DNA from 3 places in the Kitasatospora sp. NBC_01266 genome. Region 2 is predicted to be linked to each of the others. Evidence: riboswitches for the same ligand, from Rfam matches in the RefSeq annotation. Region 2 holds a riboswitch; each other region holds the start of a gene.
What was found. A riboswitch is a leader RNA that binds a small molecule or an ion and turns the genes downstream of it on or off. The one in region 2 is predicted to bind cyclic di-AMP.

Region 1 (10,003 bases), 2.1 Mb from region 2:
ATCTCCGGCGGCGCACCGCTGGGCGAGCGGCTGGGCCACTTCTACCGGGGCATCGGCTTCACCGTCCTGGAGGGCTACGGCCTCACCGAGACCAGCGGGGCCACCGCCTTCAACCCGCACGACCGGCAGAAGATCGGCACCGTCGGCCAGCCGCTGCCCGGCTCCGCGGCCCGGATCGGCGAGGACGGCGAGGTGCTGCTGAAGGGCCCGCAGGTCTTCACCGGCTACTGGAACAACCCGAGTGCCACCGCCGAGGCGCTGGACGACGGCTGGTTCGCCACCGGCGACCTGGGCAGCCTGGACGAGGACGGCTACCTGACCATCACCGGCCGCAAGAAGGAGATCATCGTCACGGCCGGCGGCAAGAACGTCGCCCCCGCGGTGATCGAGGACCGGATCCGGGCCCACGCGCTGATCGGCGAGGTGATGGTGGTCGGCGACCGCAGGCCGTTCATCGGCTGCCTGGTCACCATCGACGAGGAGTTCCTGCCCAAGTGGCTGGAGCTGAACCACCGTCAGCCCGCCACCCTGGCCGAGCTGAAGGACGACCCGCAGCTGCTGGCCGCCGTTCAGGAGGCGGTGGACGAGGGCAACAAGGCGGTCTCGCACGCCGAGGCGGTGAAGAAGTTCCGGATCCTGGACATCGACTTCTCCGAGGCCAACGGCTACCTGACGCCCTCGCTCAAGCTGAAGCGCAACGTGGTGCTGAAGGACTTCGCCGCCGAGATCGAGGCGCTCTACCAGAAGTAGCGGGCGCCTTCGTCACTCGCCGGCGAGCAGGTCGGTGAGGCGCTGGGCCAGCAGGTCCCAGCGCCAGGCGTCCTCCACCCAGCGCCGCCCGGCCTCGCCGAGCTTGCGGCGCAGCGCCGCGTCGCCGAGCAGCCGCACGATCCGCTCGGCGGCCGCGCCGGGCGAGCCACCGGACACCACGTAGCCGGTCTCGCCCTCCAGCACCGCGTCCGGCGCGCCCCCGGAGTCACCCGCCACCACCGGCAGCCCGGTGGCCGAGGCCTCCAGGTAGACGATGCCGAGCCCCTCCACGTCCAGCCCGCCGCGCCTGGTCCGGCAGGGCATCGCGAAGACGTCCCCGGCGCCGTAGTGGGCCGGCAGCTCGGCCCACGGCACCTCGCCGGTGAACCGCACCGAGCCGGCCACCCCCTTGGCGTCGGCGAGCTTGCGCAGGTCCGCCAGGTAGGGCCCGCCGCCGACGATCAGCAGCACCGTGTCCGGCTCGGCGGCCAGGATCTGCGGCAGCGCGGCGATCAGGGTGTCCTGCCCCTTGCGCGGCACCAGCCGGGAGACGCAGACCACCACCGGCCGGTCGGTCAGGCCGAGCCTGGCCCGCACCTCGGCGCCGCCCGAGTCCGGGTGGAAGGTCCGCTCGTCCACCCCGGGCGGCAGCTGCGCCATCCGCGCGGCCGGGCCCGGGCCCACCGCCCGGGCGATCCGCGAGCGGGTGTACTCGCCGAGGTAGGTGAGGGTGTCGGTGCCCTCGCCGATCCGCCGCAGCAACTGGCGGGCGACCGGCAGCTGGGCCCAGGCGGCCTCGTGCCCGTGCGTCATGCCGAGCAGCCGACGCGCACCGGCCCGGCGCAGCGCGGGCGCCATCAGGCCCAGCGGCGCGGCGGCGCCGAACCAGACGGTGTCGCACCCCTCGGCCCGCAGCAGCTCGGCGGCCCGCCGGGTGACCCGGGGCGTGGGCAGCAGCATCGTGCTCCGGTCCCGGATCACCGGGAACGGCTGCTCGGCGTCGAACCGGGCGACCTCGCTGCCGTCGCGCCAGGATGAGGCATACACCACAATCTCGCCCAACGGCTGGCGAATCGCCATGTTGTGGACGAAGGCCTGGATTCCGCCTGGGCGCGGGGGAAAGTCGTTGGTCACCACAAGGGTCTTCGGCATACTGTCCACGGCTCGCTCGGTCGGGGGGTGCTCGGTTCACCGCTCGCTGATCCGTACCATAGGTCACCATGCCGATTCGGCGGGAACGGATGAAGGGTCCGGAACCGTTTCCCCCGTGGCTCTGTCCTAGTCGACACGGGTTCAGACGGGTGCGCGCAGCTAACGAGGGAGCACAGTGGAGTTGGCCAACGACGGCCCGGCCGACCAGCACGGCAGCAGCGGCGGTGGGGGCCTGGCCCTGGCCGCGCCCCCGAACCCGGGTGCCACCGCGGTGACACCCCCCGCGCCCCCGCGCGGCGCGGCCTGGCGGGTCGGCGGCGGCTGGCTGCTGACCCGGGTCCTGCTGGTCCTGATGGTCACCGGCGTACTCAAGATAGCGCCGCTGGACGTGACCACCGATGTCTCGGTGATCTACCACAGCTGGTTCAAGGTGCTGCAGACCGGCACCTTCCCGATGGACGACGTCACCTGGCAGTACCCGCCCGGCGCCGCGCTGGTGATCCTGGCCCCCGGGCTGCTGCCGTGGTCCTACCTGACCTCCTTCTTCGTGCTCTGCGGCGTCTTCGACACGCTCGCGATCACCATGCTGCTGCGCACCGGGCTGCGGCGCGGGCGCAGCTTCGCCGGGGCCTGGGTCTGGGTGCTCGGGGTGCCGCTGCTCGGTCCGACCGTCTACTGCCGCTACGACATCCTGGTCACCGCGATCGCCATGACCGGGCTGCTGGTGATCCTGCGCCGACCGGTGCTGGGCGGCTTCCTGCTGGGCATCGGCGGCCTGATGAAGCTCTGGCCGCTGCTCGGCCTGGCCGGCACCCCGCGCGGCCGGCGGACCCGGCGGTCCTGGACGGCGGCGGTGGGCTCGGTGGCCAGCCTCGCCTTCCTGCTGGCGGCGGGGATGAACGGGGCCTTCCAGTTCCTCACCTTCCAGGCCGATCGCGGCATCGAGGTGGAGTCGCTGGGCGCGCTGCCGCTGCACTTCGCCAAGCTGTTCGGCTTCTGGCACGGCGCGGTGACGATGAACTACGGCTCGGTGGAGTTCCTCGGCCCGTGGGTGCCGGTGATCTCCAAGGTCGCGATGGGCGCCACCGTGGCCGGCTTCGGCTGGCTGCTCTACTGGCGGCTGCGGGCCCGCCGCTGGCAGCCCTCCACCACCTATGACGCGGCCCTGGCGGCGCTGCTGATCTTCACCGTGACCAGCCGGGTGATCAGCCCGCAGTACCTGGTCTGGCTGGTCGGCCTGGCGGCCGTCTGCCTGACCGTGCGCGGCACCAGCCAGCGTCCGGTGGCGGTCATGGTCCTGGTCGCGACGGTGCTGACCACGCTGGAGTTCCCGATGAACTTCGGCCAGGTGGTCAACAGCACCGGCTGGGGCGTCACCATCCTGACCGCCCGCAACCTGACCATGCTGGCCGCCACCATCGTGTCCTGCCAGCGGCTCTGGCGCTCCACCCAGGGCCCGGCCCCGGCCGTCGCCGAGGAGAGCGAGGCGCCGACCGAGCCGGAGCCGAAGTACCCGGTGCGCCCGGGGATCGCCTACGAGCAGAGCCTGCTGGACGACATCCAGCACGGCTGACGGATCGCCAGGCGCGTGCCAGGCCGGGTTCGGGTTCGGCTGGTTCGGCCGGGCGCTCAGGAGCTGCCCGGCCCGACCTGGCGGACCACGTCGGCGATCCAGCGCCTGGTGAACTCCGCCAGCCCGTACCCCAGCCGCCGGCCGAGGATCAGGTCCAACTGCTGGTCCCGGCCGGCGCCGGGGCCGGCCGCGCCGACCGCCCGGTAGACGTCGACCAGGGCCTGCTGCCCGTGCTCGGCGGCGATCAGCGAGCAGGCCAGCCAGGAGAGTTCGTAGGCCTGGGCGATCGCGGTGGAGCCGGCCTTGAAGTCGGCATCGGTGGGCAGCGCGGTGGGCAGTTTGCCGGCGGCCACGTCCTGGGTCAGCTCCGGGGCGATCTGCCGGGCGGTGTGCCCGGTGTTCAGGTAGCCCGTGTAGTCGGCCACGCCCTCGGAGAGCCAGAGCGGGGTCCACGGGTGGGTGTCGGCCCGGGTGGCGACATGGGTGGACTCGTGGGTGATCACCACGTGCTTGCCGAACGCGCTGAGCCGGCGGTACGCGTCGGGGTTGACCAGCACCCGGTCGGCGGGGGTGCGCACCGGCGCGGCGGGGGCCGCGACGGTGACCGCGGCGATGTCCGAGTAGCTGCTCGGATCGGCCCCCAGCAGCTGGGTGAACTGCGCCGCGGTGGTGGGCAGCTGGAGCACCAGCCGACCCGGCCACCCGCCGCCCCAGACCGCGCTGACGGCGGGCACCGCCTGGTCCCCCAGCCCGGCCAGCTCGGTCAGCAGACCGGGCGTGGCCGGCCCGAGCACCACGCAGTGCGCCCCGCGCACCGGCGTGGGGTCGCCCAGGTCCCAGGGCGCGGCCGGGCTGCCCGGGGCGGCGCTCTCACCGCTCACCGCGCCGCCGGCCAGGGTGAGCCGGCGGCGCAGCACCACCGGGTAGTCGTCGAAGCCGTCCAGCCGGTAGGAGAGCTCGGCGCTCACCGTGCGGGCGTCCCACGAGGTCGGGCGGTAGTCCAGCTGGGCCAGCCGCAGCGCGGCCAGCTCACCGGTGCGCAGCGCCTGGGCGTGCGCGGCCAGCAGCGCCGTCGGCTGCCCGGCACCCGGCGTACCGAGCGGGGCCGCGCCGGTGGGCACGGCGGCCCGGGCGGGCACCGCGCGGGGCAGCGAGAGCTGGGCCAGCCCGCCGGCCGCCAGCAGCAGCGCGGTGCGCCGGGAGAGCCCGCCGCCACCGGCGGGCTCTCCCGGCGCGCTGGGCGATCGGGCGCTCAGACCCGCACCACCGCCGCCACCGGCATCGCCGCGACGTTCTCGTAGCGCACCCGGGCCCCGGGGTACGGGGCATGGATCACCGTGCCACCGCCGACGTACATGCCGACATGGTGCATGTCGTGAAAGAAGATCACCAAGTCTCCCGGTCGCGCCTCGGCCAGGCTGATCCGCTGCCCCCCGAACGCCTGCGCCTGCGAGGTGCGGGGCAGGCTCACTCCCGCCTGCCGCCAGCTCCAGTACATCAGACCCGAGCAGTCGAAGCTGCCGGGCCCGGTGGATCCGTAGACGTACGGGGAGCCGAGCTTGCTCAGCGCCGCGGCCACCGCGACCGCCGCCCGGTCCGAGGCGGGCGGCTGGTTGCCCAGATCCACCCGCTCCGCCCCGCGCGCGGCCCGCTCGTTCGCCTCCCGGGCGTCCTGCGCGAGCAGCTGGTCCCGCTCGGCGGCGGAGAGGCTGTCGAGCAGCGCCTGGGCGCTCTTCAGCCGCTGCTGCACCTGCTGCTTGCTCTTCGCCAGGGTGCTGCGCACGGTCTCCAGTTCGGCCAGCTTGGCGCCGGCCTCGCTGCGCCGCTGGTCGAGCCGGTGCTGCTGCTCCAGCACCTCATGGAGCGTGGCGACCTGCTGGCGGCCCGCCTCGGCCAGACTGCGCGCCTTGAGCAGGTAGCCCGCCGGATCGGAGGAGAGCATCAGTTGAACGCTCGGGTCCATCCCGCCCGAGCGGTACTCGGCCGCGGCCACCGTGGCCAGGTCCGACCGCATCCGGTTGAGCGTGTCCTGCCCCTGTGCCACCTGCGCCTGCAGCGCGCTGCTCTCGGCCTGCAGCCGCTTGACGTCCTCCTCTGCCGCGTTGGACTTCTCCGAGGCCTGCTCGGCCTCCGTGTAGAGCTGGTCGACCTGCGACTTGACGTCGTTCTTGTCCGGCTTGGCCGGTGCGCCCTGGGCGCTGGCCGTCATCGCCAGCGCGGTGGTCGCGGCAGCGGTGACCGCCAGCACCCGGGCGAACCGGCGCGCGGTGCCCGACGGGGGTGTAATCGCCATCGCCTGACGACTCCAATCGCCGTGAGGGCTCGGGGAGAGCCCTCGGAGGAGCTGAGGTCCGAGCGCAGACGTTAGCGAGTCAGGACGGATGAGTCCAAACCCTCACCGATACGAATATTTGATCCACAATCGGACAGCAGAACGGCGAAGGCCCGGCCTCCACGCGGGAGGCCGGGCCGAAGTGACGCTTCACCAGGAACGTCAGGACATCAGGGGCGGACGATCGCATCGATCGTCATCACGGTGGCCGACTCGTACTTGACGTTCTCACCGGCGCGCGGCGCGTGGATCATCACGCCGTTGCCGATGTACATGCCGACGTGGCCGTAGTTGTTGAAGATGAGCAGGTCGCCCGGCTGCGCGTTGGCGATGTTGGTGCCCTCGTTGGTGCCGATCGCGGCCTGCTCCTGGGAGGTGCGCGGCAGCGCGACACCGGCCTGCGCGTAGGCCCACTGCATCAGGCCCGAGCAGTCGAACTCGGAGGGACCCGTCGAACCGTAGTGGTACGGCGAGCCGAGCTTGCTCACGGCGGCGGCGATCGCCGCGGCGGCGGCCGAGTTGCCGGTGGTCGGCGCGGCCGGGGGCGTCGCGGTGCTGCCGAGGGGGGTGCGGGCCGAGCCGCGCGAGGCGGCGCTCTGCGACTGCGCCGCGGCGGCGGCCTGCGCCTGGGCCTGCTGGGCGGCGGCCTTCGCCTGCGCGTCGGCCTGCGCCTGCTGGGCGGCCATCTGCTGGCGCTGCTGCTCGGTGAGCGAGTTGAGCAGGTTCTGGGCCTGCTGAAGCTTGGCCTGGATGGTGTCCTTGGCGGACTTCAGCTGCTGGGTGGTGGCATCCAGCGCGGCGAGCTTGCTCTGCGTCTCGGTCTTGCTCTGATCGAGCACCTTCTCATCGCTCTGCAGCTCCTTCAGCGTCTCCGCCTGGGTGCTGTTCAGCTGGTTGAGCGCGCTGGCCTGGCCGAGGAAGGTGTCCGGGTGAGCCGAGAGCATCATCTGCACGGTCGGCGATATGCCGTTGTTGGCGTACTCGTCGGCGGCCACCGAGGCCAGCCCCGACTGCAGGTTGGTCACCTGGTCCTGCTGCCGCGCCACCTGGTCCTGCAGGTCGCCGACCTGCTTCTGCAGCGTCTGCTGCTGGGCCTGGGCGCCGTCGTACTGCTGGGTGGCCTGCTCCGCCTGGTTGTTCAAGTCGTCGACCTGGGACTTGACCTGGTCGAGCGAGGGCGCCGGATCGGCGTGCGCCGCGCCCTGCGAGGAGAGGGCCACGGCGGTGGCGGCAGCGGCGGTCAGAATCGACGCGCGGGCACGGCCAACGGGCTTGGGACGACGATGGGACGCCACGAATCCTTCTTCCCTGGGACCGCCTACCGGGTGAGCTGACGGGTTCGGGCTGGAAGACATGCCCTACGACGCCTCACCGGCCTGTGGCCGACCTGGCGCCGATTCACCCCGGAGGAACGTGGTTCCCCGGCTCCGGTCCGCAGCTCCCCAGAAGGGGTTCCCCGTCGGACAGTCAACTGTCCGTGCTGCTTTCCAGACTCGGCGGTAACCCGCGCTGCCACCCCGGTCGGGTGATCTCCATCGCGTGGGTCTGGCTGCCGACCCTAGTAACAAATCTGTGATCCGTTCAAATCCTTGTCGGAAAAACCCGGAAACTTTGACTCTGGGTGCTAGGGAGATCACCAACAGGTGATCAAGTAGTGTGCAGACAAGTGTCCCCCGTCACACCTGGCGGGTGACGGGGGATCAGGAGCGCGGCTCGCGCGGCGGGGCGACGCCGGGTCAGACCCGGCGGATGATGTAGGACTCGCCCATCGTGCTGACCTGAGCGATCCGGACCACGTCACCGGTGTGCGGCGCGTGCACCATCTCGCCGTTGCCGATGTACATGCCCACGTGGTGCCGGTCGCTGCCGAAGATCACCAGGTCGCCCGGCTGGGCGTCGGCCAGGTCCGGCACCGCGGTACCCACCGTGGCCTGCTCCTGGGAGGTGCGCGGCAGCGAGACGCCGGCCTGTGCGTAGGACCACTGCATCAGACCCGAGCAGTCGAAGGTGCTGGGGCCGGTGGCACCCCAGACGTAGGAGTCGCCGAGGCGGCTGAGCGCCTCCTGTACGGCCTGGCCCGCGTAGCCGGCGGCCGGCGGCAGGTTGAGCGTGCTGAGCTGGGCCCGGGCGCTGCCGCGCGAGGCGGGCGCCTCCTGGGCCGCCAACTGGGCACGCTGCGAGGCGCTCAGCGAGTTGAGCAGCTTCTGCGCGGCGGCCAGCTTGGTCTGCACGTCCGACTTGGCCTGGTTCAACTGCGCGGTGGCGGTGTCCAATTCGGCCAGCGTGTCGGCGGCTTCCTTCTTCTCCTGGTCGAGGTTGCGCTCCTCGCCCTGCAGCGACTTCAGCGCGTCGGCCTCGGTGCTGGTCGCCACCTGCATGCTGGAGGCCTGGTCCAGGTAGGTCTGCGGGTTGGAGTTGAGCATCAGCTGGACCGAGGGGTCGATCCCGTCGTTGCGGTACTCGTCCCCGGCCACGGTGTCGAGGCCGCTCTGCAGCTGGGTCACCTGGTCCTGGGTGCGGGCCACCTCGTCCTGCAGCTGCGAGGCCTGCTGGCGCAGCTGGTCGCCGCGCTCTTTGGCGCCGTCGTACTGCTCGGCCGCGGCCTCCTGCTGGTTGTTCAGCGCGTCGATCTGGGCCTTGACCTGATCGACCGAGGGTGCCGGATCAGCCCAGGCCCCGCTCTGCGAGGAGATCGCGACCGCGGTCGCCGCAGCGGCGGTGAGTACGGAGATCCGCACGCGGCTCGACTGCTTGGGACGGCGGTGGGACGGCAAGGGACTGCTCCTTCTTCTACCGGGCTCACCCGATCGGGTGAGTGGCCGGAAAAATAGGTTTGACGCCAGACCCTAGTGAACATCAGATCCTCGCGCCACTCCCCGACTACGACCAACCAGCCTTCACGGCCAGGTGTTCACCGGCTCTTCACCAGTTGAGCGCTGGTCAGCTGCGGGCCAGGCGGTTCAGCAGCAGCACCGAGGCGACCGGGCGCGCCCCCGCCTTGCGCACGCCGTCGGCCACCTCGCGGTCGGCCGAGACCACCACCACCGGGCGGCCCTGCGGCTCGGCCCGCACCAGCTGGCGGATCAGCTCGTCGGCGGTCTGGCCGGTCCGGCTGAACCGCACCCGGACCCCGCGCGGCGGCGCCATGATCACCGGCACGTCCAGGTCCTGCCCGTCGAAGACGCAGGTCACCTCGGCCTGGGTGCGCTGCGCGAGCATCGCCAGGCCGCCCAGCAGCCGCAGCCGCTGCTGCTCCAGCGGCAGCGTGGGATAGCCGGTCTTGGTCACGTTGTAGCCGTCCACCACCAGGTGCACCTGCGGGATCGCCAGCAGCTGGTCGAGCAGCGCCGGGTCGTCCTCGGCCAGTCCGCGCCGGGCCACATCGTGCGGCGAGGCCGAGCCGGGGACCACCGCGTCCACCAGGTCGGCCGGGTGCAGCTGGGTGACCGGCAGCGCCAGTTCACGCTGCAGCCCCTGGGCCGACTGCAGCACGGTGTCGAGCAGCAGCCGCAGCCGCATGTCCTCCACGCTGCGGCCCTCACGCGCCGAGCGGCGCCCGGCCTCCAGGGCGGTCTCCAGCTCGGCCACCCGATGCTTCAGCCGCCGGTTCTCGCTCTCCGCGGCGCCGCGCTCGACGGTCGCGGCAGCGGCGGCGGCGGTCAGTTCGGCCTGCAGCTTGCGGGTCTCGGCCTGGGCGCGGCGGGTGTCGCTCTCCAGTCCGCGCAGCTTCTTGCGCAGCGTCTCCAGCTCCTTGCGGGTGCCCTCGGCCTCCGCGCGCTGGCGCTCCAGGTCGGCCCGGGCCGCGAGGCGGGTGGCGGCCAGCTCCTCCTGGAGCTTCTCCACCAGCCGGGCCGCCTCGGCGGCGGCGTCCTCGGCACCGGCCCGCTCGGCCTGCTCGCCGGCCTCGGCGACCAGCCGGGTCCAGCCGCGGGTGCGCAGCAGGTAGGCGGCGGCGGCCACGTCCAGCGGCTCGGCCGCGCCCGGCACCTGGCCCGCCTCCAGCGCCTTCACCAGGTCGGGCTGGCCCAGCCGCAGCCGGTCCGCTATCCGCAGCCGGAAGACCGGCTCGGCCTCCAGCGCGGCGGCCAGCGCGGTGCCCGCGTACTTGGCCCGGCGGGCCGGGGTGAACTTGGCGTACGGGCGCAGTGAGGCCGGCAGATCGGTGAGCGGCAGGCCGCCGAGCGCGTCGGCGGCCA
Region 2 (10,003 bases):
GCACATGGCCTCGCTGGCCGGCGCCTGCATCGCGCTGGTGGCCGGTTTCGGCGGCATGCGCGACCACGGCGAGTCGCTCGCCTTCCGGCCCCGGCTGCCCGCCGGGCTGACCCGGCTGGGCTTCTCGATGCGGGTGCGCCAGCACCTGCTGAAGGTGGAGATCAGCCACGAGGAGACCAGTTACACGCTGCGCGAGGGCGACAAGCTGCGGGTGGCGCACGACGGTGAGGAACTCTGGGTGGAGGTCGGCGCGCCGGTGCGGCGCCCGACCCTCAACCCGCCGGCCGGTGAGCGGCCGACCCAGCCGCCCGGGCGTGAGCCGGCCCGCCGCGCGCCGCAGGCCGGTCCGCTGAACACCTCGGCGCTGGGCGGGGAGCATCTGGCCGCCGAGTAGACCGAGCGGCCCACGCGGCCGACAGCAGTGCGGCGCCGCCGGGTTGACCCAGGGTCAGCCCGGCGGCGCACGTCGTTCGAGGGGCCGGAACGGGACGGCGGCAGTGCCGGGCGAGGCGGCCAGGTCGGCCGGGCACCGGATTTTTTGCCTCTGAGGCACATTTGTTGCCCTGGGGGCACAACGGGTGTGGACTGGTCCCATGACCAGCGAATCCGACGAGGGCGAACTGCCCGGACTCGGTGCCCGCCTGCGCGAGCACCGGCTGGCCGCTCGCCTCACCCTGGAGGTCGCGGCCTCCAGAGCCGGGCTCTCGCCAGCCTACCTCTCCCGGCTGGAGACCGGCCGTCGCCAGCCCTCGCTGCCGGTGCTGCTCGCGCTCGCCCGGCTCTACGGCGCCACGGTGGCCGGTCTGCTCGGCGAACAGCCCGGCGTGCCCGACCCCGTGGTCCGCGGCGGCGAGATCACCCCGAGCACCACCGGCGGCTGGGGCTACCGGCGGGCCGGGGTGGCGGGCCTGGCCATGCAGGCGCTGCGGGTGTGGATCCCGCCCGGCCTGCAGGACGCCGTGGTGCGGGTGCACGCCGGCGAGGAGTGGCTGCACGTCACCCGGGGCCGGCTGCGGCTGGCCCTGGGGGAGACCGGCTACCTGCTGGAACCGGGCGACAGCGCCCAGTTCGACTCGCTCACCCCGCACCGCTTCGCCGCCGAGGGCACCGAGGGCGTGGAACTGCTCTTCGTCCACACCCTGTTGCAGAGCCCGGCCAGCGACCTCTGCCTGCCGGTGCCGAACCGCGCACCCTGACCATCCTCCGGAACAGGAGCTCGACCATGGCTGTCCAGCACCCCCGTCCGCACTACGCCCCCACCACCGACGGCGGCAAGCGCACCGACCACCGGGTGGCGATCCGGGTCGGCATCTACCTGGCCGCGGCGCACGGCTTCGCCGCCTTCCTCTACCTGCTCTTCTGGCTCGGCGCCCACCGCGGCTGACGGGTACTCACGAGAGCCGCCGGTCGGACCGGCGCTACTCGTCCGCGTCGCCGGGGGCGACCAGGCCGGTCTCGTAGGCGAGGACCACGGCCTGGGCGCGGTCGCGCAGTGCGAGCTTGGCGAAGATCCGGGCCACATGGGTCTTCACGGTGGCTTCGCTCAGCGTGAGTTCGCGGGCGAGTTCGGCGTTGGAACGGCCCCGGCCGAGCAGGGTGAGCACCTCCAGCTCACGGGGGGTCAGGGGGGTGAGGTCGCGGTGCACCGCGGGGGCGGCCGTCGCGGGGGCCGGGCCCGCCGTGCTGCCGCCGGTGGCGAAGCGCTCCACCAGGCGGCGGGTGATCGAGGGGGCGAGCAGCGCGTCGCCGGTGCTCACCAGGCGGACGGCGGCGACCAGGTGGTCGGACGTGACGTCCTTGAGCAGGAAGCCGCTGGCCCCGAGCGACAGCGCGGCGTACACGTACTGGTCCAGGTCGAAGGTGGTCAGCATGATCACCCGGCACTGCGGGGCCTCGGCCAGCACCTGCCGGGCGGCGGTCAGTCCGTCCATGGTGGGCATCCGGATGTCCATCAGCACCACGTCGGGCCGCAGCCGCCGGGCCGCCGCCACCGCCTCGGCGCCGTCGGCGGCCTCGCCGACCACCTCGATGCCGCGGGCGGCCAGGATCAGCCGGAAACCGGTGCGGACCAGGGCCTGGTCATCGGCGATCAGCACCCGGGGCGCCGGCTCGTCCGCACCGAGGCCGGCACCTAGACCGGCACCCATCCCAGCACCCATCCCGGTACCCGTGTCGGTACTCACGACGGATCCCCCGCCCGGTCCAGCGGCCGGTCCAGCGGGATCCGGGCCCGGACCCGGAAGCCGCCGCCCAGCCGCCGCCGGGCGTCCAGGTCGCCGCCGTACACGGCCACCCGCTCGCGCAGTCCGAGCAGCCCGCGCCCGGCGCCGTCCGCGTCGCGCGCCCGGCGCACCCCGCCACCGGCCCCCGAGAGCACGCTCGGCCCGCTGTTCAGCACCTCCACCCGCAACGCGTGGTCCGCGTACCGCACCGTCACCTCGGCCCGCTCCGCCTCGCCGTGCTTGAGCGCGTTGGTCAGCGCCTCCTGCACGATCCGGTACGCCGTCACATCGATCCCCTCGGGCAGCTTCCGGGGCTCCCCGGAGATCCGCACCTCGACCGGCAGTCCGGCGAAGGCGATCCGGTCCACCAGTGCCCCCAGCCGCCGCAGACCCGGTTGCGGCGCGAGCGCGGCCGATCCGCCCAGCTCCGCCTCCTCGCTGCCGTCCGCGGCCGGCGCCAGCAGTCCCAGCAGATGCCGCAGTTCGGTCAGCGCGTCGCGCCCGGCGCCCTCCACGGCGCGCAGCGCGGTCGCCGCCTCCTCGGGCAGCACGGTCAGCACCTCGCGGGCGGCGCCGGCCTGGACCACCATGACGCTCACGTTGTGGCTGACGATGTCGTGCAGCTCGCCGGCGATCCTGGCCCGCTCGGCGTCCACGGCGGTGCGCGCCGCGCTCTCGCGTTCGCGTTCGAGCAGCCAGCCGCGCTCTTCAAGTGCTGTCCGGTGCCGTCGCGTTGCCCGTAATAGCGCCACCCCGAGCACTGCGGCCGCGGCGCCGGCCAGCGCGGCGATGACCGCCAGGCCGATGGTCGGCCAGCCATTCCCCGTAGTCCCCACGAGGAGTACCTTCGCAGCTCGGGGGTCTGCCGCGCATCATCCGGCGGGGGCAGCGGCTACATCCCGGGGATGACCCGGGCGGCTCGCTCGGCGTGCTGCCGGGCGGTCACTGCCCGTCGGACTCCCCGTAGCCGGGCTGCGGGCGGGCCGGCACGGTGGCCATCGAGCGCAGGCCGCGGATGATCGCCAGGTTGCGGCGCAAGGCGGCCCAGCCGGTGAGCTGTTCGGGCGCGGTGGTGACGCGGCGCCCCGGGCCGGACGGCTTGCCGGCGGCCCGCTGGGCGGGGAGCGTGCCGGCGGCGGCCTGGCAGGCCGCGTGCTGCGCGGTGGTCGGCTGCGTCATGGGCCCTCGTCCTTCGCCGGTCGGTTCGCGGGTGAGCTCGGGTACGGCGTGGTGCGCCGTCCGCTGTAGCTACCCGGACGGGGGCCAGTCTGACCCTGGTTCGGCGACGAAACGGTCTCGATCGTCACCCGAATCCGTACCGGATGGGACTTTAGTCCCCTTTTCTGAGTCTTAGCTGATCGGATGCCTGTCCGATCAGTCCGCCGATCCGCATCAGGCCCGGCCGGGCCACTCCCGCAGGCCGCTGGTCAGCAGTCCGATCAGCCGGTCCTGGGTCACCGTCAGGTCCTCGCTCATCTGGAAGGCCCCGGCGATCACCAGGGAGGCGAAGCCGTGTGAGAGCGCCCGGACGGTGCGGGCCGCGTGCACCGCCTCGGTGTCCGCGATCCCGTAGCCCTGCAGCACCTTGAAGATGGTGCCGATCAGCGCGCTGGAGGCGCCGATCAACTGCTGGTCGCCGCTGGACGGGCTCTGCGGCAGGGCGGCGTAGCGGTTCGGGTACTCGGTCGCGTAGCCGTGGTAGGCGCGCAGCAGCGCGGCGATCGCGGCGTCCCCGCTGAGGCCGGCGATGGCGGCGTCCAAGGTGGCCCCGAGGTCGCCGGTGACCCGGATGCCGATCAGCCGGCGCAGTCCGCCCAGCCCTCCGGGCACGTGCTTGTAGAGCGAGGGGGCGGCCACCTTGGCGCGCAGCGCCACGGCCGCCAGGGTCAGCGCCTCGGGACCGTCGGCGTCGATCAGCGCGAGCGCGTGGTCGACCACGAGGTCGGGGGTCAGTCCGGCGCGGGGCATCAGGCCACCTCGGCGAGGAAGGGGAGCAGGGCGTCGGCGGTGGCCTGCGGGTAGTCCGACATCGGGTAGTGCCCGGCACCGTCGATGATCACCTTACGGGCGTTGAGCACCTTCGCCTGCCGCTCGGCCACCAGCTCCGGCTTCTGGAAGTCGGGGTCCTTGCTGCCCATCACGACCAGCGCGGGGGAGCGGAAGCCCACGGTCCAGCCGACCGGCGCCGAGTCGCCCCGGACGTGGCCGCGGGTGGCCTGCTTGCGGCCGGGCGTGCGCAGGTCGGCGACCAGGCCGGCGACGTACTGCGTGTGGTCGGCCGGCTTGGTGGTGGGCATCGCCATCTTGTTCAGGTAGTAGCCCCAGACCTTGGGGAAGGCGATCACCGCGGAGCCGAGCAGGTGGACCGCGCCGCGCATCAGCGCGTTCGCGGGCGGCTGCTCGATGAACGCGTCCAGCAGGGCGATGCCGGCCACCCGCTCGGGGGCCAGGGTGGCCGCCTTCACCACGCTGGCGCCGGTGTAGGAGTGGCCGACCAGGACGGCCTTGGCGATGTCCAGGTGGTCGAGCAGGGCGAGCACGTCGTCGGCGATCGCGGCGGGGGTGTAGTCGTCCCAGCTGATCGAGGACTCGCCGAAGCCCCGCAGATCCATGGTGATCACCCGGTGTCCGGCGGCGATGAGCAGTGGGCGCAGGTGCCGGTACTCGAGGCGGGTGTCCAGCATGCCGGGCAGCAGGACCACCGGGGTGCCGGGGCCGGCGGTGTCGTCGAAGGCGAGGCTGCCGCCGGGGAGCTGCAGGAACCGGGTCCGGGGGGTGGTGGTGGCGTTCACGGCAAGCCTCCTGGGCTTCCGAGGGGCGGTGTCGGCGGCTTGCCGACACTCATAAAGCTATGGCTAATAGCCTTAGCCGTCAAGTCCTCGACGGCTTCCCCCGCCGGGCTTCCCGGCCCGGGTCGGTCAGGCCCGGGTCGGTCAGGCCCCGTCGGCCCGGAACGGGTCGTGCTCGGCGAGCAGCTTCTCCAGCCGGGCCTGGTCGACCCGGGTGACGATCTCGCCGGCCTCCTGTCTGTCGCGGATCACTTTGGCGAGGGTGAAGGCGGAGGTGACCGTGTAGAGCAGGCCGAGAGCGAGGAAGGCTCGGGTCCAGGCGGTCACCGGCAGATAGGCGATACCGATCGCGAGCCCGCCGGCGGCGAGTGCGAAGGAGAGGATCGCCTGGACGTAATAGGCGGACGATGGCTGTGGGCGGATCGCGGAAGTCATGCCTGAAGGATGGTCAACTCCCGTGCCCAGCACCTGAGTACACCTACTCAGATCGGTGCCGCAATGAGGTGTCCGGCGCCTCTGTCATGACGCGGCCATGACGTTAAATGGGTATGACAATCCGTTCGGAGCGGCTTGGAATCGCGGGCTCGTGGGATTAACGTTTGATAACGCAGCGCGGTCGGCAACGCCGTACCCGAAACGGCACCGTGCGCCGTCGCCTAATCCACGACCCGGCCCTGCGGCCGGGCCGGGAGCCGGGGAACCACGTTCCTTGGGGTGAATCGGCTCGGCCCAGGCTGGATCAGCCCAGGTCGAACCGTAGGAGACCTTCCTGCTCCGAACCCGTCAGCTAACCCGGTAGGCGAGAGGGAAGGAAAGGAGCGCGCCCCCGTGGCGTTGACGCACTCTCCGGAGAGCCGCACCGAGTCGAGCGGCACCGGACTGCTCGACCACCCCGGCGCTCCCGCCGACCTCGCCCGGCACCGGGTGCCCCGCCAGGCGCGGGCCGGTGCTCCGGTCCTCGGCGTCACCGCGATGGCCGCCGCGCTCGGTGCCACCACCGGCCTGACCGCCACCGCCGCGGCTGCCGCCACCCCGACCCCCGCGCCCACCACCGCGATCACCGCGCCGGACGGGACCGCCGCCACCGACCAGGACGGCGCCGCCGACCCCGGCCTCGCGCTGGCCGCGCGGATCCAGCAGCAGGCGGACACCCGGCGCACCGCCGCCGAGGAGGCCGCGCGGCTGGAGGCGGCCCACGAGGCGGCCGCCAAGCGCGCGGCGCAGCAGGCCGTCGCCGCGGCCCAGGTCCGGACCGAGGCCCAGCCGCAGGCACCCGTCGCCGAGCCGCCGGTGGCCGAGGCCCCGGTCGCCGAGGCCGCGCCGGCCCCGACCGTGCGGCCGCCGCTGGCCAAGTACACGCTCGGCGCCGGCCAGGACCCGTCCGCCGCGCACTGGGCGCAGCTGCGGACCGGCCTCGACCTCGCCGCGCCCGCCGGCACCCCGGTCACCGCGATCACGGCGGGGACCGTCAGCTCGGCCGGCTGGTCCGGCACGTACGGCTACCGGGTGATCCAGACCCTGCCGGACGGCACCGAGCTCTGGTACTGCCACCTCGCCGCGATCACCGTCCCCGCCGGCCCGGTCGCCCCCGGCACCGTGCTCGGCCAGGTCGGTGCCACCGGCGCGGCCGCGGGCCCGCGGCCGGGCGGTGTCCCCGGGGGCCCGCAGCTGCACCTGGAGGTCCGGCCGGCCGGCGCCGGCCCGGTCGACCCCGCCGGCTGGCTGCGCGCGCACGGCGTCGAACTCTGACGGCGGCCCCGCCACCAGCCTGAGCCCGGCGCTGAGCCCGGCCCCGCGGCCGGGTCAGGCCGGGTCAGGCCGGCTCGCCCGGCCAGTCCCCGATGTCCGGCAGTTCGACCAGGCCGCGCTTGACGATGTAGCCGTCCACCTCGGCGGCGCCCGGTTCCGGAGCCAGCTCCTGGTACTCGGTCAGCAGCAGCGCGGGCAGCCCGGGGACGGTCCACTCGCCGAGCAGCCGCAGCGCCTCCTGCTGCACGGCGGCCTCGAAGGCGGGGAAGTCGCCGGCGAGTTCGGCCGGCATCGGCAGTCCCAGCGCGTTGCGCCCGGCCAGGTTGCGGTAGCTGCGCTGCATCAGGCGGTTCTCGATCAGCAGCCGGGCGCCGTCGGTGGCCATCCCGATCGAGAGCAGCACGCCCTCGGTCCAGCCGGCCGCACCCTCCGGCTGGTCGAGCCCGGACAGCTCGGCGAAGGCGGCGATCCGGTCCGCCTCGGCCAGTTCCCGGAAGCCGTCGAGCCACTCGCGCACCGCCGCCGGTGAACCGGTGTCCACGGCGGCCTCGCGCAGCAGCAGGGTGTAGAGCCGGGGCCAGGTCAGCAGGTGCGGCTGGCGCAGCAGCCCGGCCAGCAGCTCGCCCTGCCAGTCGGCCTCCTCGTGCAGGCGCTGCTGCCGCTTGGCGTTGAGTCGCTTGACGGCCCGCTGGTGGTCGGTCAGCAGCCGCACGGCCGCCCCGTAGGCGAGCGGCGACTGCTCCTCGGGCGGCTGCACGTACAGGTGGATCCGCTCGTAGAGCAACTCCTGGAGCAGCGTCGAGGTCAGTTCGGGGAAGCCGTCGTGCAACTGCGCGTCACCCAGTTCGAGCAGCGTCAGCACCGCGTTCACCGCCGCCTCGGGCACCGGCGCGAAACCCTGCTCCTCGGCCCATCGCAGCAGCTCAGCGGTGTGCGGTCGGGGTGCGAGCCGCAGGTCTTCCTGGTCCATGGCAGGTACGGTAACCGCTCGCGGGCCCACTACCGTACCTGCCATGCATCCCGTCCTGCTCACCGGGCCGCGACTGACCATCCGCGAGTTCCACCACGTACCGCGCGACGTCGACGCCCTGCACGCGATCTTCGGCGACCCCGAGACCGCCCGATTCCTGCCCTTCGAGCCGCGTGACCGGGAGGACTGCGCCGACCAGGTCGCGCTCTACCTGGAGGAGGCCGAGAACACCCCGCGCACCGTCTACCGGCTGGCCGTCACGCTGACCGAGGAGGGCGAGGACGCCGTGCCGCTCGGCAACGCGGTCCTCGGCGTCGAGGGACACCCCGGCCAGCGGGCGGCGTTCATCGGCTACGCGCTGCGCCGGGACGTCTGGGGTCGCGGCTACGCCACCGAGATCGCCCGGCTGCTCTGCGACTTCGGCTTCAACACCCTGGGCCTGCACCGGCTGGCCGCCCGGCTCGACCCGCAGAACCTGGCCTCCGCCCGGGTGCTGCGCAAGCTCGGCTTCCAGTTGGAGGGGCGGCTGCGGGACGACCTCTACCTGCGCGGCGCCTGGCACGACGCGCTGCAGTACTCGCTGCTCGAGGAGGAGTGGCCGACCGGGGGTTAACCCCACCCCCGGAGTGGCGGGCAGCCGGATACCGTCGCCGACCGTGCCACGGCAGGGTGTGGGTATGACGATGACGAGCTCGCCGCACCGCCCCTCGTTCGGCCGCAGGACCTACCAGGAGGTCGGCTATGTGTTCGCCTCCCTCTTCACCGCGATCGTCGGCTTCGTCTGGACCGTCGCCTTCTTCATGCTCGGCACCGGAACCCTGGTGACCGCGCTCGGCTTCCCGGTGTTCGCGCTGCTGCTCGTCGGGGCGCGCGGGCTCGGCGCGGTCGAGCGCGGACGGGTGGCCCGGCTGCTCGGCACCCGGCTGCCCGCGCCGCCCGCTCCGGTGCGGGCGCCGGGCACCGGCCTCTGGGGGCGGATCACCGCGCAGCTGACCGACCCGGCGGGGTGGCGGGCGGTCGCCTACCACCTGCTGATGTTCCCCTGGCACCTGATCAGCTTCGTCCTGACCGTCACCTTCTGGGCCCTCGGCTTCGCGCTGGCGCTGCTGCCCGCCTACAACTGGGTCTTCCCGAAGTACGTGGGCTGGCCCGGCTACCGCCTCTACGACTTCCAGCGGGACGGGGTGCACCACGTCTACTACCTCGCGCACTTCTGGCAGCTGGCCGCCGCCTCGCTGACGGGCTTCCTGCTGCTCGTCCTGGCGGCCGGGCTGACCCACGCGTCGACCGCCGTCTCGCGCCGCGCGGCAGCCGCCCTGCTGTCCGCCTGACGTGCTGTAACGGATGCGGGGCGGGCGGCCCCGTGCTCGGCTGGGAGCATGCTGATCACCTCCCGGCCGCTGGACGAGTACTGCGGCATCTTCGGCCTCAGCCGCGCCGAGCTGCGGGCGCTGCCCGGTCCGGTGCTCGACTGTCCGGGCGGTGCCGCGGGACTGGTCGCCGAGGCCAGGGCGCTGGGCTGCCGGGTGCTGGCCGCCGACCCCGCCTACGCCGACCCGGGCCCCGAGCTGCTGGCCCAGGCCGAGGCGGCCCGGCACACCATGGCCCGCGCGATGCCCGCCGCTCCGCAGCGCCACCTCGCGCCGCGCCACCGGTCCTACGACTCGTACCTGCGCAGCTGGGACCGGGCCCGCGCGCTGTTCGCCGCCGACCGGGCCGCCCACCCCGGCGACTACGTGGCCGCCGCGCTGCCCGCGCTGCCGTTCGCGGACGACAGCTTCGCCCTCACCCTCAGCTCCTATCTGCTCTTCGCCTACCCCGAGCGGTTCGCCCCGGCCGACCAACTGGCCGCGCTGCGCGAACTGGTCCGGGTCACCGCGCCGGACGGCGAGGTCCGGGTCCACCCGCTGCACGACGCCGAGAGCCGCCGCTGCCCGCACCTGGCCGAGCTGCGCGCCGCGCTCGGTGCCCAGGGCATCAGCAGCGAACTGCGCACCGTGCGGGCGCCGGGCGACGGGCGCCGCCGCTACCTACTCGCCCTGACCCGGCATCACCGCTACCGTCCCGTCCCATGGACGAACACCTGAACGGATCCCGGCTGCTGGCGATATCCGGCCTGCGCAACCTGCGTGACCTGGGCGGGCTCGGCGCGGTCCGCACCGGCCTCTGCTACCGCTCCGCCGGGCTGGGCCTGCTGACCGCCGAAGGGGCCAGGGAGCTGGCCAAGCTCGGGCTGCGCACGGTGATCGACCTGCGCGACCCGCTCGAACTGG
Region 3 (10,003 bases), 3.1 Mb from region 2:
GGCGGCGAACAGGACCCCGTGCGGGAGGGTACGCAGATGGTCGGCGAGCGGCAGGTCGGGCACCGCGTTCCTCCAAGCGGTTGTGCGGGTCGGGTCAGTCGGTCTCGACCACGCCGTCGAGGTAGACCCAGGCGCCCTCGTGGCGGACGAAGCGGCTCTTCTCCCGCATGGCGCCGGCGTGACCCTGCTCCTGGTAGTGGGCGACGAACTCCACCTCGCCCGCCTGGTGGAACGGGCCGCCCTCGGTGCTGCCCAGGATCTCCAGCCGCTGCCAGCGCAGTCCCGGATCGAAGTCGACGGCCGGCGGCCGGGTCCGCGGGTGCCAGCTGCGCAGCAGGTACGCGGCGTCCTCGACCACGAAGGCGCTGAACCGTGAGCGCATCAGCTGTTCGGCGGTGCCGGCCTGGGCCAGGCCGCGGTGCAGCCGACCGCAGCAGTCGGCGTAGCTCGCGGGCAGGCCGCACGGGCAACTGGTCGGCGCGGCGGTCGGGCGGGGGCGGGTGGGGCGTCGTGACATGGGTCCATTCTGACGGACCCCGGGGTTGCCCCGGGCCCGGCCGCCGGGTGGCGCCGGGCCGACGGGCCGTCAGGGCAGCTGGAGCTGCTGACCGGGGTAGATCAGGTTGGGGTTGGTGCCGACCGTGCCGAGGTTGTCCTGGTAGAGCTGCTGCCAGTTGTCGAGGTGGTGGCTCTGGGCGATGTCCCAGAGGTTGTCACCGCTCTGGACGGTGTAGCCCTGGCCGGCGGGGGTCGGGGCCGGCGTGCCGGGTGCGGCGGGGGTGGTCGGCGCGCTCGGCACGGGGGCGGTTGCGACCGGGGGAGTGGTGCTCTGGCCCACCGTCGGCGCCGCGCCGATGGTGGGGGTGGTGGTGGGAGCGGGGGCCGCCGGGGTGGTGGGCGCCTGCGGGGCGGGGCTCGCCGTGGGGGCGGTGGGGGCGGTGCTCGGCGCGGCCGGGGTGCTCGGGGCCTGGCTCGGCGCTGCCGTCGTCGGCGTGCTGCCGGGCGCGGTCGGCGTGCCGGTCACCGGCGCGGGCGTCGTGCCGGTGGGCGTGGTGGGGGTGGGTGCCGTGCCGGTGGGTGTCGTGCCGGTGGGCGAGGACGGCGGTACGGGCGACGCAGGGGGTGCGGGCGTGGTCGTGGTCGTCCCGGTCGGGTTGGTGGGTGCCGACGTCGTGGGCGCCGTGGGCGTCGCCGCCGGGGCCGTCAGCCCGGCCACCGTCGCGCAGTTCCCCCAGACGCCCGGCCCCTGGTCGGCCAGCAGCCGCTCGGCCACCGCGATCTGCTGCGCCTCGGTCGCGTGCGAGGCCACCGCGCCGTACTGGTCGCCGCCGTAGGCGACCCAGCTCTGCTGGGTGAAGTGCAGCCCGCCGTAGTACCCGTCGCCGGTGTCGGCGCTCCAGTTGCCGCCGGTCTCGCACTGGGCCACCGCGTCCCAGGTGGCGGCCGGGGCGGCGTGCGCGCCGGTCGCGGTGAGCAGCGGCAGGGCCAGACCCGCGCCGGCCACGGTCGCGGCGGTCACCGCGCGGTCGGTCTGGGTCGGGCGGCGGTGGCGGCCCGGACCGAAGAAGACGCCGGATATGCCCATGGAAGATCCCTCTCCGCACGCCTGCGAGGTGAGCTGTCGGGTTCGGACCGGGAGGTGGCCCGGCCGTTCGCGCGGACGGGTCCGGCGGACGGCTTCACCCCGAGCCGTACGGGGACGGCATTGAATCCTGGGTCCCCCGCCCCTGCCCAGAGGTGTGGTCGTGGTCCCGGGAGCGCGTTGGGCAGGACTCGGCGTACCGCGTCCGGGCACCCGCGCGGTGGCGGGCTGCTGGGGAGACTAGACGGATCATCACCTCGATAACAACCCCGCATCGCACACATCACACGCGAATCACGGCAGCCAGGCGATGGTCCGTACCGGGAACGTGCCCCCGAATGCCCGCGACTGTCGCCGGAGCCCGCGCCCCTGGGCGGCTAGGTTGGGAGCCGGAACAGCCGATCAGTTGGTAAGGAGAGGCCGATGGCCGACGAAGTCAAGATCCGCGAACTGTTCGCCGCCCAGCGCACGGGCGTCCTGGTGACGCTGAAGCGGGACGGGAGGCCGCAGCTCTCCAACGTCCTCTACGCCTACGACCCGGCCCGGGAGCTGATCCGGGTCTCGATCACCGCCGACCGGGTGAAGGCGAAGAACCTGGCCCGCGACCCGCGCGCGAGCCTGTACGCGACCAGCCCGGACTACTGGACCTGGGCGGTGGCCGAGGGCACGGCCGAGTTGACACCGGTGGCCGCCGCGCAGGACGACGCCGCCGTCGAGGAGTTGGTCGACCTCTACCGCACGCTGCAAGGCGAGCACCCGGATTGGGACGACTACCGCGCCGCGATGGTGCGCGATCGCCGGCTGGTGGTCAAGCTGCACGTCGAGCACCTGTACGGCCAGACCCCCTAGGGGCTGTCGTCAAACCCCCTTCGTCGCCCGCAGGGCGGCTTGGCGGCGTCAGGTGCGTGCTCTCGGCGTGCCGGGCGCAGGCCCTCGTACTGGACGTACTTGGGCCTGTGCCCGGTGCGGCGAGAGTGCGTGCATGGCGTCGCCGAGCAGAAGGGGGTTTGACGACAGCCCCTAGTCTCGGCCGCAACCCCGGACGGCCGGGCGGCGCAAGGGAGTTCGGCGCCGCCCGGTCCGGCGGGTTTGCCCGATCGGCGGACACCGCGCCGCGCACCGCCGCACCATAGGGGCACGCGCCCCGATCGGGATCGGCGGGCGCACCGGGAGCGAGGTGGGGCTGTGCACGAGTTGGAGCCGGCCATCGAGGCGGCCGAGGGCGATCCGCACTGGTGGTGGGAGGTGGATGCCGCGCTGATGGGCAAGGCGGCCGCCTTGGACGTGGCCATGTACTGGGCCCGTGGGCTGACCAACTGGGCGGCCAGATACGACCCCAGGGTGGCCGACGCCGACCTGGAGGCGGTGCGGACCCTGCTCGGCCTGGCCGTCTACCGTGCGGCGCAAGGCGAGGGGGTCACCGACCCGGGCCGGATCCCCACCCTGCTGCCACTGCTGACGCTGCCGCGCGCCCTGGCCAGGACCACCGCCGAGGTCAGGCCGCTCGGGTACGGGGACCGGGGCCGACTGCGGCTGGCCGACCGGGCCCGGCTGCGGGCCGCTCTGGACGACCCGGATCCGGCTGTCTTCGAGCGGCTGCGCAAGGCGACGGTCCTGGTGCTGGTAGCCAACACCGATCACGCGCGCACCGAGTTGTGCCGCCGCTCCAATGACGCGACCGTCTGGAAGGACCGCCCGCTGATCACCATCAGCTCCCGTGAGCCGCAACTGCCGGACCACGGGCAACTGCCCTGGGACTGGTACAGCACCGGCTGACCGCCCGCCCCCGACGGCGTCCGCCGGGTGGCGCTCCCGTACGCTCTGGGCTCCGCGGGCCGAACGTGCCTGGTCCGCGGGGTGCAGCGGCACTGAGCGGCACCGAGGAGCACAGGGGGAAGTCGGAACATGAGCGTCGATGACGTGTGGCGGGCGCCGGACCCGGACGCCGGCCGGCCTGACGCCGGGCAGCAGACCGGCAGCGCGCCGTCGAGCGACCGGCCGAGTGACCAGATGAGTGACCGGCCGAGTGAGCAGGCGAACGGCCAGGCGAACGGCCACGTGAACGACCAGGCGAGTGACCAGCCGGGTGCCTCGGGGCCGTACCCGCCACCGCCGCCCTATCAGGGCCCGTACCAGGGTGGCTGGCAGGGTGGCCCCTACCAGGGCGGTGGCCCCTACCAGGGCGGCTGGCCGCCTCCCGGAGCCGGCTGGGGTTTTCGGCCCGCGCCGCCCAAGCCCGGCGTGATAGCGCTGGCCCCGCTCAGCGTCGGCGAGGTGCTCAGCGGCGTCTTCACCACCCTGCGCCGGTACGCCAAGCCGCTGCTGCTGCCACTGCTCGGCGTGCTGGCGGGCGCCGTCGCCCTGTTCACCGTGTACGGCCTGGTCGGCTACCTGCTGACCGCGGACACCTTCCAGGAGCTGCGGGACCAGCCCGGCGCCGATCCCACGCACGGGCAGGCGGTCACCTTCGGCGTGCTGGTCGTCCTCGGCGTGCTGCTCCTGCTGCTCTGCTTCGTGGCGTTGTCGCTGGTGGCGAGCGTGTCCAGTGCGGCGGTGCTGCGGCATGCCGTGCTCGGCCGCCCGGTGACGGCCGGTCAGCTCTGGTCGCAGACCGGTCCCTTCCTCTGGCGGGTGCTCGGTGCCCAGGCGCTGCTCTGGCTGACCGGGCTCGGCGCGGTGCTGGTCGCGCTGCTGCCGGGCACCGTCCTCGGGCTGCTGACCGGCAGCGCCGCCGTGTTCGGCGTGCTGGCGGCGATCATGCTGCTGGTGGTCCTGGGGCTCGGCGGCTACGCCGGGGTGCGGCTGACCCTGCTGGTCCCGGTGCTGGTGCTGGAGGACCGGCGCCCGCTGGCCGCGATCCGCCGTGCCTGGAAGCTCAACGAGGGGGCCTGGTGGCGCAGTCTGGGCATCCCCTATGTGATCCGCATGATCGGATCCTTCGCCGGTCAGCTGGTCGTCGGACCGCTCTGGGTGATCGGCGCACTGGGACTGGGGTTCACCATGAACCAGCAGGTGGACCAGTACGGGAACACCGTGCAGGGCGACCCCTCGGTCTTCGGCGTGCTGTTCTGCGTCGCCTTCACGCTGTTGGGCCTGGGCCTGGCGATGGTGCTCACCGCGTCGCTCTCGCCGCTGGCCGACGGGCTGCTCTACGTCGACCGGCGGATCCGTCGCGAGGGCCTGGCCCGGACGCTCGCGGAGCAGGCGGGGATTCCCGTCCCGCCCGCCGGCCCGGGGGTCTGAGCCCGTCCTCGGGCCCGATCCCGCGTCGGCGGCCTGGACCGGGCAGGGGAAAGTGCCCCGGTCCAGGCCGGCGAACACGGTGTCGGACAGCCGCCGGCAACCGGGGGCGGGAGCTGGTGGCTGGGCGATATCCGTAGCCCCGGTGGCGGGCGTGGCGATCCATCCGGGGACCGTTCGTGTCGCGCTCTGCAGGCTGGGATGAGCCTGGCACGGGGCCCCTGGCAAAGCAACAGGCATGGGCCTGATTCCGCATTGCGTTCATTTCAGCTGGCCCCAGGGCGTATCATCCGGCGCTGACCGCCGCCGACCGGTGGCTGCCGGTCGTCGGCGGTCAACGCCGGTGTGCACATCCGCCCGCGCGCTCAGCGGCCGAGACGCGCCGCCCGCTCGGAGTCGGCCCGGTCCGGGTGCTGCCGCGGGTCCTCGACCTGCCCGCTCTTGGCGCTCGGGCCGCGCAGTGCCGAGGCGAGCGCGCCGATCAGGGCCAGCAGCGCGGCGGCGCTGAAGACGGTGACCAGGCCGTGGTGGAACGGTCCGGAGACCAGCTCGGGGAAGAACCGGTCGCCGGTCAGCGTCTGCGCGTTGGCGGCGGGCAGGGTGGGCAGCACGCCGCTGGGGCCGAGCAGGTGGCTGATCGGGTTGTTGCCGAGGAAGGTGGCGAAGAGCGTGCTCACCGGGGGCAGTCCGGCCACCTGGTGCGCTGTCGCGGCCGGCACCTGCTGGGCGGTCAGGCCGGTCTGCAGGGCGTGCGGCAGCGAGCCGGCCAGGCCGACGATCATCAGCGAGAAGAACAGCCCGATCGACAGCGCGGTGCCGGAGTTCTGGAAGGTGGAGCGCATCCCGGAGGCCACCCCGCGCTGCTCCGGCGGCACGCTGCCCATGATCGCCGAGGTGTTCGGCGCCGAGAACATGCCCTGACCCAACCCGCTGACCAGCAGCAGCGCCGCGAAGGCGGGGTAGGGGAAGTCGACCGGCAGCAGCATCAGGCCGATGAAGGAGGCGGCCACCAGGGTCAGCCCGCTGGTGGCGAAGAGCCGCGCGCCGAACCGGTCGGAGAGGTAGCCGGAGATCGGGCCGCCGAGCAGGAAGCCGACGGTCAGCGGCAGCATGAAGATGCCCGCCCAGAGCGGGGTGCGCTCGAAGGAGTAGCCGTGCAGCGGCAGCCAGATGCCCTGCAGCCAGATGATCAGCATGAACTGCATGCCGCCGCGCGCGATCGCGATCAGCAGCGCCGCCAGGTTCCCGGCGGCGAACGCGCGGATCTTGAACAGGCGCAGCTGGAACATCGGTTCGGCGATCCGGGTCTCCGCGACGCAGAAGGTGGTGAGCAGTGCCACGCCGGTGGCCAGGCCCGCCAGCACCCAGGGGTTGGTCCAGCCGGTGGCGTGGCCGCCGTAGGGCTGGATGCCGTAGGTGATCGCGGCGAGCAGGCAGGCCGCGCCCCCGGTGAAGGTCAGGTTGCCGACCCAGTCGATCCGGCCCGGTCGGCGGGTGCCGGTCTCGCGCAGGCTGCGGTAGGACCAGAAGGTGCCCAGCACGCCGACCGGCACGCTGACCCAGAAGACCGCGCGCCAGTCGATGGTGGCCAGCAGGCCGCCGACCAGCAGGCCGAGGAACATGCCCATCAGCGCGGTGATCTGGTTGATGCCCAGCGCCATGCCGCGCTGCCGGGCCGGGAAGGCGTCGGTGAGGATCGCCGCCGAGTTCGCCGTCAGCATCGAGCCGCCGACGGCCTGCACGACCCGGAAGCCGATCAGCCAGAGCGCGCCGCTGCCGCCCTTGAGCGGATCGAGCGAGAGGGCGAGGGAGGCGGCGGCGAAGATCGCGAAGCCCAGGTTGTACATCCGGACCCGGCCGAACATGTCGCCGAGCCGGCCGAGCGCGACCACCAGCACCGCGGTGACCAGGGTGTAGCCGAGGATCATCCAGAGCAGGTAGCCGATGTTGGCCGGGGCCAGCGGGTCCAGGCCGATGCCGCGGAAGATCGCGGGCAGCGAGATGATCACGATCGAGCCGTCGATGGTCGCGATCAGCACGCCCATCGTGGTGTTGGAGAGCGCGACCCACTTGTAGCGGTCGTTGCGCTCCGGCGTCCGGGGTATCGCGGTGGCCGTCATCACAGCCGCTCCGAGAGGCGCTCGAGCAGCGGCAGCGCGGCGCCCAGTTGCTGCCGTTCGGCGGGCGTGAACTCGGTGCCCAGCGCGCCGGCCAGCAGCCGTACGGATTCCGAGCGCCGCTCGGTGAGCACCTGGCGGCCCGCCTCGGTGATCGTCAGGATCGCGCGGCGGCCGTCGCTGGCGTCCGGTCGGCGGCTCACCAGGCCGAGCTCCTCGAGCCCGGCCAGCGTGGTCGCCATCGCCTGCGGGCGCACCCGCTCCAGCTCGGCGAGTGCGCCGGGCGAGTTCGCGCCCTCCCGGTCCAGCCGGACCAGTACGGACACCTCGGAGTGGGCCAGGTCGCCAGAGGCGTGGGCCTGGCGCGCCCGGCGGGCGATCCGGCCCACGATCAGCCGCAGGGCGACGGCCAGCTCTTCCGGATCGTCTCCGGGCGGTGGCCCGGCCGGGAGTGGTGATGTGGTCTGCATAAGTAATAACAATAGCTTAATCAATCCGATGTAACTACCCCCACCGCCCCGACTGCGCCCCATCCGATCGGGCCGCAGTCGGCCGCAGTCGGCCGATTAGGCCGGACGGCTGGCGGCACCGCCGTGTCGCGGGCCCGCAGCCACCGACCGGCACCGCACCTGCGGCAGCGTCGGGAGCGATACCCACCCTCATCCGAGAGGCCGCAGCCATGGCAACGCCCGCGCCGGCGCCCCAGCGTTCGTCCCCCCGGCACGCCCTGCGCCGCGAGGTCGGCATGATCGGCCTGCTCTGGGCCTCGGTCGGCGCGATCATCGGCTCCGGCTGGCTGTTCGGGGCCGAGAAGGCCGTCCGGGCGGCCGGGCCCGCCGCGCTGATCTCCTGGGTCGTCGGTACGGTCGCCATCGTGCTGCTCGCCCTGGTCCACGCCGAGCTGGGCGGCCTCTTCCCGGTGGCGGGCGGCACCGCGCGCTTCCCGCACTACGCCTTCGGCGGCTTCACCGGCATGTCCTTCGGCTGGTTCACCTGGCTGCAGGCCGCCACCATCGCGCCGATCGAGGTGCAGGCGATGATCGGCTACGCCCGGCACTGGAGCTGGGCGGACGGCCTGCAGCACCCGAAGGACTCGACGCTGACCGCCTCGGGCTTCGCGGTGGCGGCCCTGCTGCTCGCCATCTTCGTCGCGATCAACTTCCTCGGCGTCAAATGGCTGGCCCGCACCAACAGCGCGGCCACCTGGTGGAAGGTCGCCATCCCGGTGCTGACCATCCTGATCTTCGCCGCCACCGAGTTCCACGGCCACAACTTCAGCTCGCACGGCTTCGCGCCGTTCGGCGCCCGCGGCGTGCTGTCGGCGATCAGCACCAGCGGGGTGATCTTCGCACTGCTCGGCTTCGAGCAGGCGATCCAGTGGGCCGGGGAGAGCACCCACCCGCGCCGGGACATCCCGCGCGCGGTGCTCGGCTCGGTGCTGATCGGCAGCGTGGTCTACCTGATGCTCCAGGTGGTCTTCATCGGCGCCGTGCCGAACTCCGCGATCACCGGTGGCTGGGGCGCGCTCACCTACCAGGGGATCAGCGGCCCGTTCGCGGGGCTCGCCACCCTGATCGGCCTGGGCGGGTTCGCCACCATCCTCTACATCGACGCGATCATCTCCCCGGCCGGCACCGGTCTGGTCTACATCACCTCCAGCTCCCGGATCACCTACGGCCTCAGCCGCAACGGCTACGCGCCGGAGACGCTGCAGGCCACCGACCGGCGGGCGGTGCCGTGGATCGGCCTGCTGATCGCCTTCGTGGCCGGCGTGCTCTGCTTCCTGCCGTTCCCCAGCTGGCAGAAGCTGGTCAGCTTCATCACCTCGGCGGTGGTGCTGATGTACGCGGGCGCGCCGCTGGCCTTCGGCGTGTTCCGCAAGCGCTTCCCCGACCTGGAGCGGCCCTACCGGCTGCCGGCCGGGGAGGTCATCTCGCCGCTCGCCTTCATCGTCGCGGGCCTGGTCATCTACTGGGCCGGCTGGGACACCCTGTGGCGGCTCGGCGCCTCCATCCTGATCGGCTACCTGCTGCTCGGCTCGTACGCGGCCTACGCCCGGGTCAAGGGGCTGCCGCGAGCGCCCCGGATGGACTTCCGGGCCGGGCAGTGGCTGCCGGTCTACCTGGTGGGACTGGGGCTCACCTCCTGGCAGGGCCAGTTCGGGGCCGGGGCCCAGAAGAACCTGCCGCTCTGGTGGGACATGGCGGTGATCGCCGGCTTCTCGCTGGTCATCTACTACTGGGCGATGGCCGTGGCGCTGCCGGCCGAGGACATCGAGCGCAACATCGCCGATGTCGAGCTGCTGGACGCGGGCGGTCACTGAACGTCGTCAGGGAGCGAAAGTCGGTGGCCCTGCGGAGTGCCGGGACGCCGACGGCGGCCTCGCGGTGGAGGATGAGGGGAGGGCATGACCGGGCGAGGTGGACGGTATGGACGACTCCCGCTTCCCTTTCCTCGACGGTGTGGCAGGGGTGCTGGTCGACGGCGGTGGCAGGATCCTGGACTGCACGGCGGCGGCCGAGGCGCTGCTCGCCCTTCCCATCGGCGTGTTGCGCGGTCGTCCGGTCCGCGAGCTGCTCGCCGGTCCGCTGGAGCCCGAGGACCCGCTGGAGCCGGCCGGAGCGGCGCGGGCGGCCGAACCGCAGGAGGAGCGCGAGGTCGGCGCGGCCTGGGCCGGGCGGGTGAGCGTGCGCGCGGGGGACGGCCGGCTGCTCGACCTGGAGGTCCGGCTGCTGGCCCTGCGCAGTGCCGCCGGCGGGGAGCGCGCCGCCGCTCGGTACGTGGTGCTCGGCGCCCCCTCGGCCACCGCCGACCGCTGGCGCCAGGACCAGGCCTTCACCCGTGAGCTCTTCCTGCAGGACCGGTTCGGCCTGGTGGTCTTCGACCGGGACCTGCGGATCGTGCGCACCAACACCCACCTGCTGCCTTACTCCGGCATGCCGATCACCCTCAGCGGACGCCGGCTCGCCGACTTCCTGCAGCCCTCGGACGCCGCCGCCGTGGAGCAGCACCTGCGGGAGGTGATGGAGACCGGCAAGCCGCTGGTGCTCGCCGAGGAGCTGGC

Region 1: it holds a riboswitch for cyclic di-AMP, as region 2 does, so the genes downstream of both, OG403_RS10625 (NlpC/P60 family protein) here and OG403_RS20240 (M23 family metallopeptidase) in region 2, are expected to answer to the same signal.
Region 3: it holds a riboswitch for cyclic di-AMP, as region 2 does, so the genes downstream of both, OG403_RS32975 (transglycosylase family protein) here and OG403_RS20240 (M23 family metallopeptidase) in region 2, are expected to answer to the same signal.

Annotation. Positions count from the first base shown of each region.
Region 1 is NZ_CP108458.1:2,528,665-2,538,667, forward strand. It holds gene OG403_RS10600 (AMP-dependent synthetase/ligase) at 1-750, shown strand, start outside; gene OG403_RS10605 (glycosyltransferase family 4 protein) at 763-1,902, opposite strand; gene OG403_RS10610 (glycosyltransferase family 87 protein) at 2,078-3,475, shown strand; gene OG403_RS10615 (hypothetical protein) at 3,532-4,614, opposite strand; gene OG403_RS10620 (C40 family peptidase) at 4,728-5,768, opposite strand; gene OG403_RS10625 (NlpC/P60 family protein) at 5,978-7,102, opposite strand; cyclic di-AMP (ydaO/yuaA leader) riboswitch at 7,107-7,257, opposite strand; gene OG403_RS10630 (C40 family peptidase) at 7,544-8,581, opposite strand; gene OG403_RS10635 (NYN domain-containing protein) at 8,748-10,003, opposite strand, start outside.
Region 2 is NZ_CP108458.1:4,626,985-4,636,987, forward strand. It holds gene OG403_RS20195 (glycoside hydrolase family 65 protein) at 1-394, shown strand, start outside; gene OG403_RS20200 (helix-turn-helix domain-containing protein) at 594-1,196, shown strand; gene OG403_RS20205 (DUF6126 family protein) at 1,223-1,384, shown strand; gene OG403_RS20210 (response regulator transcription factor) at 1,419-2,147, opposite strand; gene OG403_RS20215 (sensor histidine kinase) at 2,180-3,058, opposite strand; gene OG403_RS20220 (hypothetical protein) at 3,165-3,401, opposite strand; gene OG403_RS20225 (TetR-like C-terminal domain-containing protein) at 3,615-4,190, opposite strand; gene OG403_RS20230 (alpha/beta fold hydrolase) at 4,190-5,014, opposite strand; gene OG403_RS20235 (YiaA/YiaB family inner membrane protein) at 5,156-5,446, opposite strand; cyclic di-AMP (ydaO/yuaA leader) riboswitch at 5,655-5,828, shown strand; gene OG403_RS20240 (M23 family metallopeptidase) at 5,840-6,760, shown strand; gene OG403_RS20245 (hypothetical protein) at 6,825-7,730, opposite strand; gene OG403_RS20250 (GNAT family N-acetyltransferase) at 7,774-8,343, shown strand; gene OG403_RS20255 (sensor domain-containing protein) at 8,408-9,061, shown strand; gene OG403_RS20260 (methyltransferase domain-containing protein) at 9,110-9,817, shown strand; gene OG403_RS20265 (tyrosine-protein phosphatase) at 9,802-10,003, shown strand, end outside.
Region 3 is NZ_CP108458.1:7,683,494-7,693,496, forward strand. It holds gene OG403_RS32965 (NUDIX hydrolase) at 1-63, opposite strand, end outside; gene OG403_RS32970 (YchJ family protein) at 95-517, opposite strand; gene OG403_RS32975 (transglycosylase family protein) at 587-1,585, opposite strand; cyclic di-AMP (ydaO/yuaA leader) riboswitch at 1,588-1,750, opposite strand; gene OG403_RS32980 (PPOX class F420-dependent oxidoreductase) at 2,006-2,431, shown strand; gene OG403_RS32985 (hypothetical protein) at 2,768-3,358, shown strand; gene OG403_RS32990 (hypothetical protein) at 3,488-4,825, shown strand; gene OG403_RS32995 (MFS transporter) at 5,188-6,942, opposite strand; gene OG403_RS33000 (MarR family winged helix-turn-helix transcriptional regulator) at 6,942-7,409, opposite strand; gene OG403_RS33005 (APC family permease) at 7,619-9,262, shown strand; gene OG403_RS33010 (SpoIIE family protein phosphatase) at 9,369-10,003, shown strand, end outside.